2 regions of the Herbidospora sp. RD11066 genome follow, and region 2 is predicted to be linked to the other one. Evidence: riboswitches for the same ligand, from Rfam matches in the RefSeq annotation. Region 2 holds a riboswitch; the other holds the start of a gene.

Region 1 (5,292 bases), on a different contig from region 2:
CCCTCTCAGCGTTCCGAAAACGCCCTCCGAAGTCGGTCCCGCGAGCACCCGTCTCGATCTACGGGCCCCCGCTACCCCGGATGGTAGTGCTGGCTACACCACGGGAAGCTCCCGGCCACAGGCCGTCGTGCCCGCGCCCGAAATTTCGGCGTATGGCCGCTTGGCACCGGTAGCCCAGGACGTCGGCGTTGGCCCGGCGGCGTGTCCACCGCACCCTGCGGTTCCCCGCCCACCCTGCGGCTTCCGATCGACCTGCATCCGGGGAACGGGGCCGCAGGGTTCGCGCCCGAAATTTCGTCATATGGCCGCTTGGCACCGGTAGTCCAGAACGTCGGCCCTGGCTCGGCGCGGTGTCCAACACACCCTGTGGTTTCCTGCGGAGTCCGATCGACCTGCCTTTGGGACGGGCCGCAGGGTTCGCGCCCGAAATTTCGGCATATCGCCAACCGGCCCGGCTGCGCATCCACCGCACGCCGTGGCGGCGCCTGCTTGTGCCCGCGACGCATCAGCCCGTGCGCTACTGATGCATCCGCTCGTGCGGCTGCTAGGTCCCGGAGAGGTAGGCCAAAACCGCCAGGACTCGGCGGTGGCCGCTGTCGCTCGGGGGGAGGCCGAGTTTGGCGAAGATGTTGCCGACGTGCTTGTGCACCGCTCGTTCGGTGACGACGAGGGTGGTGGCGATGTCGGTGTTGGAGTGGCCCTCGGCCATCAGCGACAGGACCTCGCGCTCGCGCGGGGTGAGGGTGTCGATCGGGTGGGCGTGGCGGCGGATGAGGAGCTGGGCGATCACCTCGGGGTCCATCGCGGTGCCGCCCCTGGCCACCCGCTCCAGCGCGTCGACGAACTCCGACACCCGGGCCACGCGGTCTTTCAACAGGTAGCCGATGCCGCCCCCGCCTCCGGCGAGCAGCTCGGTCGCGTAGGTCTGCTCGACGTACTGGGAGAGGACCAGGATCGGCTGCCCCGGATGGTCGCGGCGGACCTGGATCGCCGCGCGGACCCCCTCGTCGCGGAAGGTCGGCGGCAGCCGGATGTCGACCACGGCGATGTCGGGCCGGTGCTCGTCGACCGCCCCGTGGAACTCCTCGGCGGTCCCGACGGTGGCGACCACCTCGTGCCCCTCGGTGTTGAGCAGCAGCGTCAGCCCCTCGGCCAGCAGAACGCTGTCCTCCACGATGATCACTCGCACGTAAGCCCCACCCGCACCGCGCCCTTCCGCCAGATGATGGAAGCCGCACCGGCTTCCCGCCCGTATGTCATGCGCAGGTCGGCCCCACCCGCTTCGCGCTCGTGCGTCACGCGCAACGCGGCCCCACCCGCTTCGCGCCCGTGCGTCATTCGCATGGCAGTTCCACTCGCAAGGTCGTCGGCCCGCCCGGCGGGCTGGTCAGGGTGGTCGTGCCGTCGAAGGCGCTGACGCGGCGGCGGATGCCGGCGAGGCCGGATCCGCCCTGTTCGTCGGCGCCGCCCTTTCCGTCGTCGCTCACTTCGGCCACGAGCCTGCCTTCCGTACGTTGGACGCCCACCCTCGCCCGGGTCGCCGCGCTGTGCCGGGCCACGTTCGTCAGGGCTTCGGCGATCACGAAGTAGGCCGCGGCCTCGACCGCCGCAGGGAGGCGCCCCACGTCGGCCGTCTCGACCTCGACCGGCACCGGCGACCGCCCGGCCAGCGCCGCGACCGCGCCGGGCAGGCCGCGGTCGGCCAGGATCGGCGGGTACATGCCGCGGATGATGCCGCGCAGCTCGGTCATCGTCTCTTCGGTGCTCAGCCGGGCCTCGGTGATGAGCGCGGCGGCCTTGCCGGGGTCGTCGGCCAGCACCCGTTCGGCGATGCCGAGCCGCATGGCGATGGAGACCAGCCGGGCCTGGGCGCCGTCGTGGAGGTCGCGTTCGATGCGGCGCAGTTCGTGGCCGTGGGCGTCGAGCGCCTCGGTGACCCGTTCGGCCAGGCGTACGTGCCGGGGCGCCAGGATCGCCTTGGCCAGCCGGAACAGCCCGTCGGCGAGCCTCGGCACCACCCGGAACCCGACCGCCCCGACCAGCCCGAGGAACACCGGCACGGTGATCACCACCCGCGCCCACGAGTCGAGCGCCCACGGCAGGTAGATGGCGTGTTCGGGCAGCGGCGCCCACCACCAGATCGGGATCGACAGCCCCCAGCCGAGCGCGCCCCACAGCCCGATCGCCAGGATCCCGCCGATCGTCCCGGTGAAGGAGTGGACGACGAAGAACCCGAGGTCCCGCCAGGTCTGCGGGTCACCCGTGACGGCGCGCACCCGCGCTAGGGGACCTCCCTGGACGGGCCGGTAGGACGCCGTCACCCGCTCCCCGAGCCACGCCGCCGCGTTCCGCCGGGCCAGCGACGCGACCGCTCGGTTGAACCGGATCGAGTACGGCAGCAGCAGCAACCCGAGATAGGTCGCCGACAGGATCATCGTGATCACGGTGCCGAGGAGGGCGAAGAAGCCCAGGGGGACCAGCAGCAGATCGAGCACCAGCCGCCCGGTCGCCCTGACGGCCCGCCACACCATGGGGTCAGCCTAGCCTCACGTCCGGGTCAAAATCGCTGTTGGTACGGTATGGGCGCGTGACGCCGCAGCGAAGTCCGGTGTGAACCCGGCGCTGTTCCCGCAACTGTGAACCCTCCTCCCCGGAGGGCAGCCAGGTCGCCTGTGTCGTCGCCGACGCCATCCGCCCTCGTGGAAAGGGTGATCCGTCCCCGGGTCTCTCGTTCCGGCAACCCCCTTCGGAGGAACCTCGTGAGGCCCTTGCGTACGGCTCTCGCGGGTGTGTTGCTGGGTGTCACCCTGCTGTCCGGTTGCAGCAGTGCCGACACCGCGACCCCCGCTTCTCCCGCCGCTCAGAGCAGCGGCCCCTTCCCGGTGACCGTGCAGGCCGCCAACGGCGCCGTCACGATCGCGGAAAGGCCGCAACGGGTCGTGTCGCTGTCGCCCACGGCCACCGAGTCGCTGTTCGCGATCGGCGCCGGGCCGCAGGTCGTCGCGGTCGACGACCAGTCGAACTTCCCGCCCGAGGCGCCCAAGACCGCCCTGTCGGGCTTCAAGCCCAACGTCGAGGCCATCACCGCCGAGCAGCCCGACCTGGTGATCGTCTCCAACGACCTCGAAGGCGTCGTGGCCGGGCTTGGCAAGGTCGGCGTGCCGGTACTGGTCCTGTCGGCCGCCACCAAGATCGACGACGCGTACACGGAGATCGAGAACCTCGGCACCGCCACCGGCAACCGCGCCAAGGCCGACGAGGTCGTGACGGGGATGAAGCAGAAGCTCGCCGACCTGGCCGCCGCCGCTCCCCAGGCGAAACTGACGTACTACCACGAGCTCGACGTCACTCCGTATGCCGCGACCTCGACCACCTTCATCGGCCAGATCTACGCCCTGTTCGGCCTGGTCAACATCGCCGACGAGGCCCCCGACGCGGCCGGTGGCTACCCCAAACTGTCGGCCGAGTTCGTCGCCAAGGCCGACCCTGATTTGATCTTCCTGGCCGACGTGAAGTGCTGCCAGCAGAACGCCGAAGCCCTCGCGAAGCGCCCCGGCTGGGGCGGCCTGAAGGCCGTCAAGAACGGCGACGTGGTCGAACTCGACGACGACATCGCCTCCCGCTGGGGCCCCCGCGTCGTAGACCTGGCCGAGGCCATCGGCGCCGGGGTGGCCAAGGCCGCCGGCTGATGCCCGACCGCCTCCCATTCCGCTCGGCCGTTTGGCACGGAGCCCTTGCCAGCGCGCGAACGCCGACCGACAGCCGCATGAGGCCTGGCCAAGAGCACGGGCCGATGCCCAAACGCCCCTTTCCGCGCCTCGCCGCCCCAAGGCCTTCCGGCAGAACGCCACGACCGAGCCCGTTCAGCGCGCGACCGCCGACCGACAGCCGCATGAGGCCGGGACGAAACCACGGGCGGCCCCAAAGCCACGACGGAGTGGCTGCATGTCCAAGCACGCGATGCCGGGAACGAGTTGGTTCACACCGAAACGCGGGGGGCTGGGGCGGGGCTGGTCCACGTGCAAGCTCGGGGTGCTGGGGCGGGGCTGGTTCACGTCCGAGCTGGGGGTGCTGGGGCGGGGCTGGTTCACGTGTGAGTTCAGGGTGCTGGGTCCGAGCGGGTTCACGCTCAGGCGCGGAGCCGTCGCCGCTGTGCGGTGATCGTGCCGGTTCGGGTCAGGACTTGCCGCAATCGCGTCGTTCGCGAGCCGGTTCAGGTCAAGCACGCCGGTCGATGACCGTGCTGCGCTCCGGTCAGGCCGCAGGCTGATGTCTCGAAATTTCTGGATCGGGGCGGCTGCCGTGGTCCTGGTCGCCTGTATGGCCGCGGGTCTCATGGTCGGTGCCGCCGGGCTGCCCCTGAAGGGGGTGGTGCTGGCGCTGGTCGATCGGCTGCCGTTCGTGGATGTCGCCTCCGGGCTCACCCCGTTGGAGAACGGGGTGCTGTTCGAGTTGCGGTTGCCCCGGGTGCTGCTCGGGGCGATGGTCGGTGGGCTGCTGGCGGTCGCGGGCGCCGGGTACCAGGGCGTGTTCCGCAATCCGCTGGCCGATCCCTATCTGCTCGGCGCCGCCGCCGGAGCCGGGCTGACCGTCACGCTGGTCATCGTGGTCGCGGGCGACGGGGTCGGGGTGCCGCTCGCGGCGTTCTGCGGGGCGGTCGGCGGGGTGCTGCTGGCTTACGGGCTCGGGCATACCGCCACGAGAGGTGGCGGGACCGCCACGCTCGTGCTCGCCGGAGTCGCGGTGACCTCGTTCCTCACCGCCATCCAGACCTTCCTCCAGCAGCTCAAGGTCGAGGAGCTCCAGCGCGTCTACGCCTGGATCCTCGGCGACGTCGGCGGCGGGTGGGATCAGGTGGTCAGGTGTGCGCCCTACGCCGCCGTTGCCGCTGCGATCCTGCTGGTGCACGGGCGGCTGCTCGACGTGCTGTCGGTCGGTGACGACGAGGCCTCCGCGCTGGGGGTGCGGGCCGGGCGGGTGCGGCTGGTCGTGCTGGTCGCGGCCTCGCTGGCCACCGCCGCCGCCGTGTCGGCCGGAGGGCTGATCGGGTTCGTCGGGGTGGTGGTGCCGCACGCGGTCAGGCGCCTGGCCGGGGGGTCGTACCGGGTGGTGCTGCCGCTGTCGCTGCTGGTGGGAGGCGCGTTCCTGGTGAGCGCCGACCTGATCGCGCGGACCGTCCTCGCCCCGGCCGAGCTGCCGATCGGGGTGGTCACCGCGTTCGTCGGGGCGCCGTTCTTCGTCACCATCCTGCGGGCCACCCGGAAGGTGGAGACATGACCGTCGAGATCACCG
Region 2 (5,292 bases):
CCCGGCCCAGGCCGCGTGGGCGACCGCCGCATGCGCGGTGACCAGGTCGGCGCGCATCCCGTCGACCTCGAAACCCGCGCAGACCGTGGCGATCTGCTTGAGAGCGGCATCGGGGAGACGTACCGACTCCACCCGCTTCCGCGCCTCCGCGATCCGCGCGGCGAGTTCGACCTCCCGGGCATCCCAGTCGGCCGCGAACGTCTCGGGGTCGCGCTCGTAGGCCATCCGCCGCCGGATCACCTCGGCCCGCTCGCCGGGGTCGCGCGAGGCGCGGACCTCGACGGTCAGCCCGAACCGGTCGAGCAGCTGGGGTCGCAGCTCCCCCTCTTCGGGGTTCATCGTCCCGGCGAGCAGGAACCGCGCGGCATGTCGGACCGACACCCCCTCACGCTCGACGTAGCAGGTCCCGAGCGCGGCGGCGTCGAGCAGCAGGTCGACCAGGTGGTCGTGCAGGAGGTTGACCTCGTCGACGTAGAGCACCCCGCGATGCGCGGCGGCCAGCAGCCCGGGCTCGAACGCCGCGACCCCGTGCGCGAGCGCCTTCTCCAGATCGAGCGACCCGGCGAGCCGATCCTCCGACGCGCCGACCGGCAGTTCGACGAGCCGGGCCCTGCGCGTCTCGCTCCCGCCGTCGTGGGGTCCGTCAGGGCACTCCCGGTACGGCGCCACGGGGTCGCAGGCGAACCGGCACCCCGGCACCACATCCACAGAAGGGAGCAGTTCGGCGAGCGCCCGCACGATCGTGGACTTCGCCGTGCCCTTCTCCCCGCGGACCAGCACACCCCCCACCCGTGGCGACACGGCGTTGAGGATGAGCGCCAGTTTGAGGTCGTCCATCCCGACAACGGCGCTGAACGGATAGGTCACTCCAGAGTTCCTTTCAACCGCAGATTCCACCGGCCACCCACCCCGGTGAGCAGCGCACTCCCCAGCGGGGGCACGTCGAGGCGCCGATAGTCCGCCCCCGTGGCCACCACGACGGCGGCCCGCACGACGGCGGGATGGGTGAGCGCGAGCACCGGCCCGCCGTCGAGCCCGCCGAGCCACTCGCGCACCCGCTCGATCAGCGCGGCCACCGACTCCCCGCCGTGAGGCACGGCATGGAGATCGTGGATCCACTGGGCGAGCTCGACGGGATCGATCCCGGCCAGCCTCCGCCCGCGCCAGCTCCCCATGTCGAGATCCCGCAGCTCGGGCGTCACCTCGGCCCCGGGGAGAAGATCACATCGAGCTTCGGGCCCTCGCAGGACTCGGGTCGAATGCGGCCGCGCCAGCGCGGGCCGGTCGCCCTCCAGCGGCTCGTCGGCCAACGGGAACGCGCCTTCCCGCTGGCCGACGGTAAGCGGGTGCGCCCTCAGCGTCACCCGCACCGCCTTCACGACACACCTCGCCGCCGGCCGTGGCCGACCTGCGATCTCGGCGTCGGGCCTGACACCGATCGCAGGCCCCGCACCGGCCCTTGAGACGAGACCGCCTCCACCGCGCGCCCGGTCCGGGTCAGACCCGCACCGGCCGCCGGGCGGACAGCAGGGCGAACACCGAGCCGAGCACGCCCCAGAGCACCGCCTGCATGCCCAGCGACGACACCCGGAAGTTCCACAGCAGCACCGCCGGGAACTCCTGCGGCACCTCCTGGATGGCCGGCAGCACCGCGTAGGCGACCCCGACGATCACCAGGAACGCCGGGACGGCCGCGACCCACCCGTAATGCCGGTGGATCACCGCCCCCGCCCCGAGCGCCAGCAGCCCGATGACCAGCATCACCAGATAGAGGACGGTGCGCTGCCCGATCGTCTCCGGGTCGCCGACAGCGGGCGGGTTGCCCGGATACTTGAGGAACGGCACGAGCACGACCGACAGGAACCCCCCGGCGGCCAGCGTGACGGCGAGCGACTGCTCGTTGGCGGGCCCGAAGCGGCCCTTGACGAAGGCGTAGGCGAGCGCGAACAGCCCGCCGATGACCAGGCCGTAGAGGGTGGTGGCGAGGAAGAGCCCGAAGGCCTGCCCGCCCCGGCTGACCAGTTCGTCGGCGTGCGAGTGACCCGCCCCTGCGGCGGCCTCCTCGATCGCGATGGCCTGGTCGATGAAGGGCTCCCCGACGAGGAACCCGAAGAGTCCCGCGAGCAGCCCGGCGACGGCTCCGGCGCCGAGGCCCCGGAGGAAGAAGTCCTTGATCATCAGTGGCAGGGAACGCCGAGCAGGTGACGGCCGTCGTGCATGAGCTCATGCAGGAAGTCACCGCTTGAGGCGAGCAGCCCCGCCGAGTCCATCGTCACCAGGTAGGCGACGATCAGAAGCACCGGCACCGCCGCCGACCAGGGCAGCAGGTTGCGTACGGGAATGGATGGGGAGCTGGAAATCTGGCTCACGCCACGATCCTCCTCCGGGATTGCGCGTCCCTGTCGTAGATCAACGTGGCGGGTGGTGACCTGACTTTCCATCGGCTGATGGATCACAGTGGCGCGACCGCACCGGACTCTCACCGGTTTCCCACACGCCGCCACAATTCCCGGCGAACGTACCCCGATCTACCGAAACCCGTCAAGATGACACGATCCCGGCCACTTTACAACGTAGATCAGAAAACAGTGGCCCCGAGGCGCGCCTCACCTCTTTCTCGGGACCGCCGAACACACCAGAGCCCGTGGCCGGAATGACCACGGGCTCTGGTGAACGCGTCTCGGATCAGGAGTCGCCGGTCAGTGCCTGGACCAGTTCGGCCGCCGTGCGGCACCGGTCGAGCAGGTCGCCCACATGGGCCTTTGTCCCCCGGAGCGGCTCCAGCGTCGGAACCCGCTGCAGCGACTCGCGCCCCGGGATGTCGAATATGACCGAGTCCCACGAGGCGGCCGCGACCGACTCGCTGTACTGCCGAAGACAGCGCCCCCGGAAGTAGGCGCGCGTGTCGGTGGGCGGCGTCTCGATAGCACGCTCCACGTCGTCTTCGGTGACCAGGCGCTGCATGCGGCCCCGCTCGACCAGACGGTTGTAGAGCCCGCGCTCCGGCCGGATGTCGGCGTATTGCAGGTCGACGAGCTGGAGCCGGGGGTGGGACCAGGGCAGCTTGTCGCGGGTGCGGTAGCCCTCGAGGAGCTCCAGCTTGGCCACCCAGTCGAGCTCCCGGGAGAGCTGCATCGGATCTTCGGCGAGGCGGGTGAGCACCGACTCCCACCGGTTGAGCACGTCTTTGGTCATCTCGTCGGCGTTGGAGCCGTAGCGGTCTTCGACGTATTTGCGGGCCTGCTCCAGGTATTCCATCTGGAGCTGGATCCCGGTCATCTTCCGACCCGACCGCAGCGTGATGATGTGCTTGAGGGAGGGGTCGTGGGAGATGGCCCGCAGCGCCGCGACCGGCGACTCGACCGACAGGTCGACCGTGAGGAAGCCGTCTTCGATCATCGCCAGGACCAGCGAGGTCGTGCCGAGCTTCAGGTAGGTCGAGATCTCCGACATGTTCGCGTCGCCGATGATCACGTGGAGCCGGCGGTATTTCTCCGGGTCGGCGTGGGGCTCGTCGCGGGTGTTGATGATCGGCCGCTTGAGCGTCGTCTCGAGGCCCACCTCGACCTCGAAGAAGTCGGCGCGCTGGGAGATCTGGTAGCCGTCGCCGCGCGAGTCCTGCCCGATGCCGACCTTGCCCGCGCCGGCGAAGACCTGGCGCGAGACGAAGAACGGGGTCAGGTGGCGCACGATGTCGGCGAACGGGGTCGCCCGGCGCATCAGGTAGTTCTCGTGGCAGCCGTAGCTGGCGCCCTTGGAGTCGGTGTTGTTCTTGTAGAGCTGGATGGGCGCGTTGCCCGGCATGCCCGAGGCGCGGACCGCCGCGTCGTGCATGACCCGCTCGCCCGCCTTGTCCCAGATGACCGCGGCCCGGGGGTTGGTGCACTCGGGCGTGGAGTATTCGGGGTGGGCGTGGTCGACGTAGAGCCGGGCGCCGTTGGTGAGGATGACGTTGGCCAGGCCGAGGTCTTCGTCGGTGAGCTGGCTGGAGTCGGCGACCTCACGGGCGAGGTCGAAACCCCGGGCGTCGCGGAGCGGGTTCTCCTCCTCGAAGTCCCACCGGGCTCGGCGGGCGCGCGCGGCCGAGGCCGCCAGGTACGCGTTGACGACCTGCGACGAGGTCACCATCGCGTTAGCACCTGGTTGACCGGGCACACTGATGCCGTACTCGGTCTCGATGCCCATCACCCGCCGGACTGTCATGCGCACCCCATGGCCTGTCGTTCCGCCGTTTATATCCCGAGCCTAGCCCCTTCACTATGCCCGGCCACCAGACAGTTACGGCACCGATGCCTGGCGTTGTTCCACAGGGCTCCTGCCCATCAGACGGCGTAGCAACCGCTGACCTGGGCGATCAACAAGCCGGTATACAGCATACGACAGCAGAATCGATGCCAGCATCGTGCCCCCGACGAGTAGCCACGGGTTTATAGATTCCCGGAATTCCGGGATAAGTACCGCCGAGACGTTCTGATGTACCAGGTAGAGGGGGTAGGTGAGCGCCCCCACCGTGGTCAGCGCCCGCCAGCGGACCCACCGCAGCCACCCCAGGGCCACCGCCGCCATGAGCAGGTAGATGACCGTGATCCAGGCGATGACCGCCGGGTCGGGCGCCGGGAAGTTCTTGCTCCCCACGGCGTCGATCCGGCTCTGCATCCGCTCCAGGGCGACGTACACGGAACAGGAGTAGCTCACCAGGACGAACCCCCAGCGAGTGACGGTCGAGCCCTCGCGGTGGATCAGGTAGAAGGCCATGCCGGCGATGAAGTAGGGCGCCTGCCGCGGCATGAAGATCTCGGTGACCAGCCAGTGCTGCAGCCACTCGGCGAAGATCGCCGCGGCCAGCCACACCCACATGAACGCCATGGCCCGCCGCAGGTTGACCCCCATGATCACGATGATCGAGATCAGGAAGTAGAACTTCAGCTCCACCCAAAGGGACCAGAACACCCCCCCGGCGGGAATGACGCCGAACGCCTCCTGCAGCATCGTGAGATTGATCACGTACCCGGTGGTGTCCAGATTGGGCTTGAAGGCCTCCGTGCTCGTGTACGTATAGAGCACGTACAAGGCGATCACGGTGAACCAGTAGGCGGGATAGAGCCGCGCGAACCGTGACACCGCGAACCGCCGCAGGCTGTGGCCCCAGGCGCTCATCAGGATGACGAACCCGCTGATGAGGAAGAACAGCTCGACCCCGAGGATGCCGAGCGTCGTGAGGTACTTGACCGGCGCGAACAGCTCGACCGGCTGGGCGTCCCAGAGCGACCGCGACGCGGCCATGTAGTGGAA

The links. A riboswitch is a leader RNA that binds a small molecule or an ion and turns the genes downstream of it on or off. The one in region 2 is predicted to bind cobalamin.
Region 1: another riboswitch for cobalamin. It lies ahead of ACYQ78_RS01565 (ABC transporter substrate-binding protein); the one in region 2 lies ahead of ACYQ78_RS32365 (CbtB domain-containing protein).

The regions. Positions count from the first base shown of each region.
Region 1 is NZ_BAAGDO010000001.1:335,071-340,362, forward strand. It holds gene ACYQ78_RS01555 (response regulator transcription factor) at 545-1,189, opposite strand; gene ACYQ78_RS01560 (sensor histidine kinase) at 1,335-2,531, opposite strand; cobalamin riboswitch at 2,559-2,680, shown strand; gene ACYQ78_RS01565 (ABC transporter substrate-binding protein) at 2,760-3,689, shown strand; gene ACYQ78_RS01570 (hypothetical protein) at 3,946-4,161, shown strand; gene ACYQ78_RS01575 (FecCD family ABC transporter permease) at 4,270-5,277, shown strand; gene ACYQ78_RS01580 (ABC transporter ATP-binding protein) at 5,274-5,292, shown strand, end outside.
Region 2 is NZ_BAAGDO010000010.1:218,209-223,500, reverse strand. It holds gene ACYQ78_RS32380 (VWA domain-containing protein) at 1-837, opposite strand, end outside; gene ACYQ78_RS32375 (histidine phosphatase family protein) at 864-1,379, opposite strand; gene ACYQ78_RS32370 (CbtA family protein) at 1,498-2,178, opposite strand; gene ACYQ78_RS32365 (CbtB domain-containing protein) at 2,178-2,369, opposite strand; adenosylcobalamin (AdoCbl) riboswitch at 2,375-2,518, opposite strand; gene dop (depupylase/deamidase Dop) at 2,686-4,203, opposite strand; gene ACYQ78_RS32355 (acyltransferase family protein) at 4,279-5,292, opposite strand, start outside.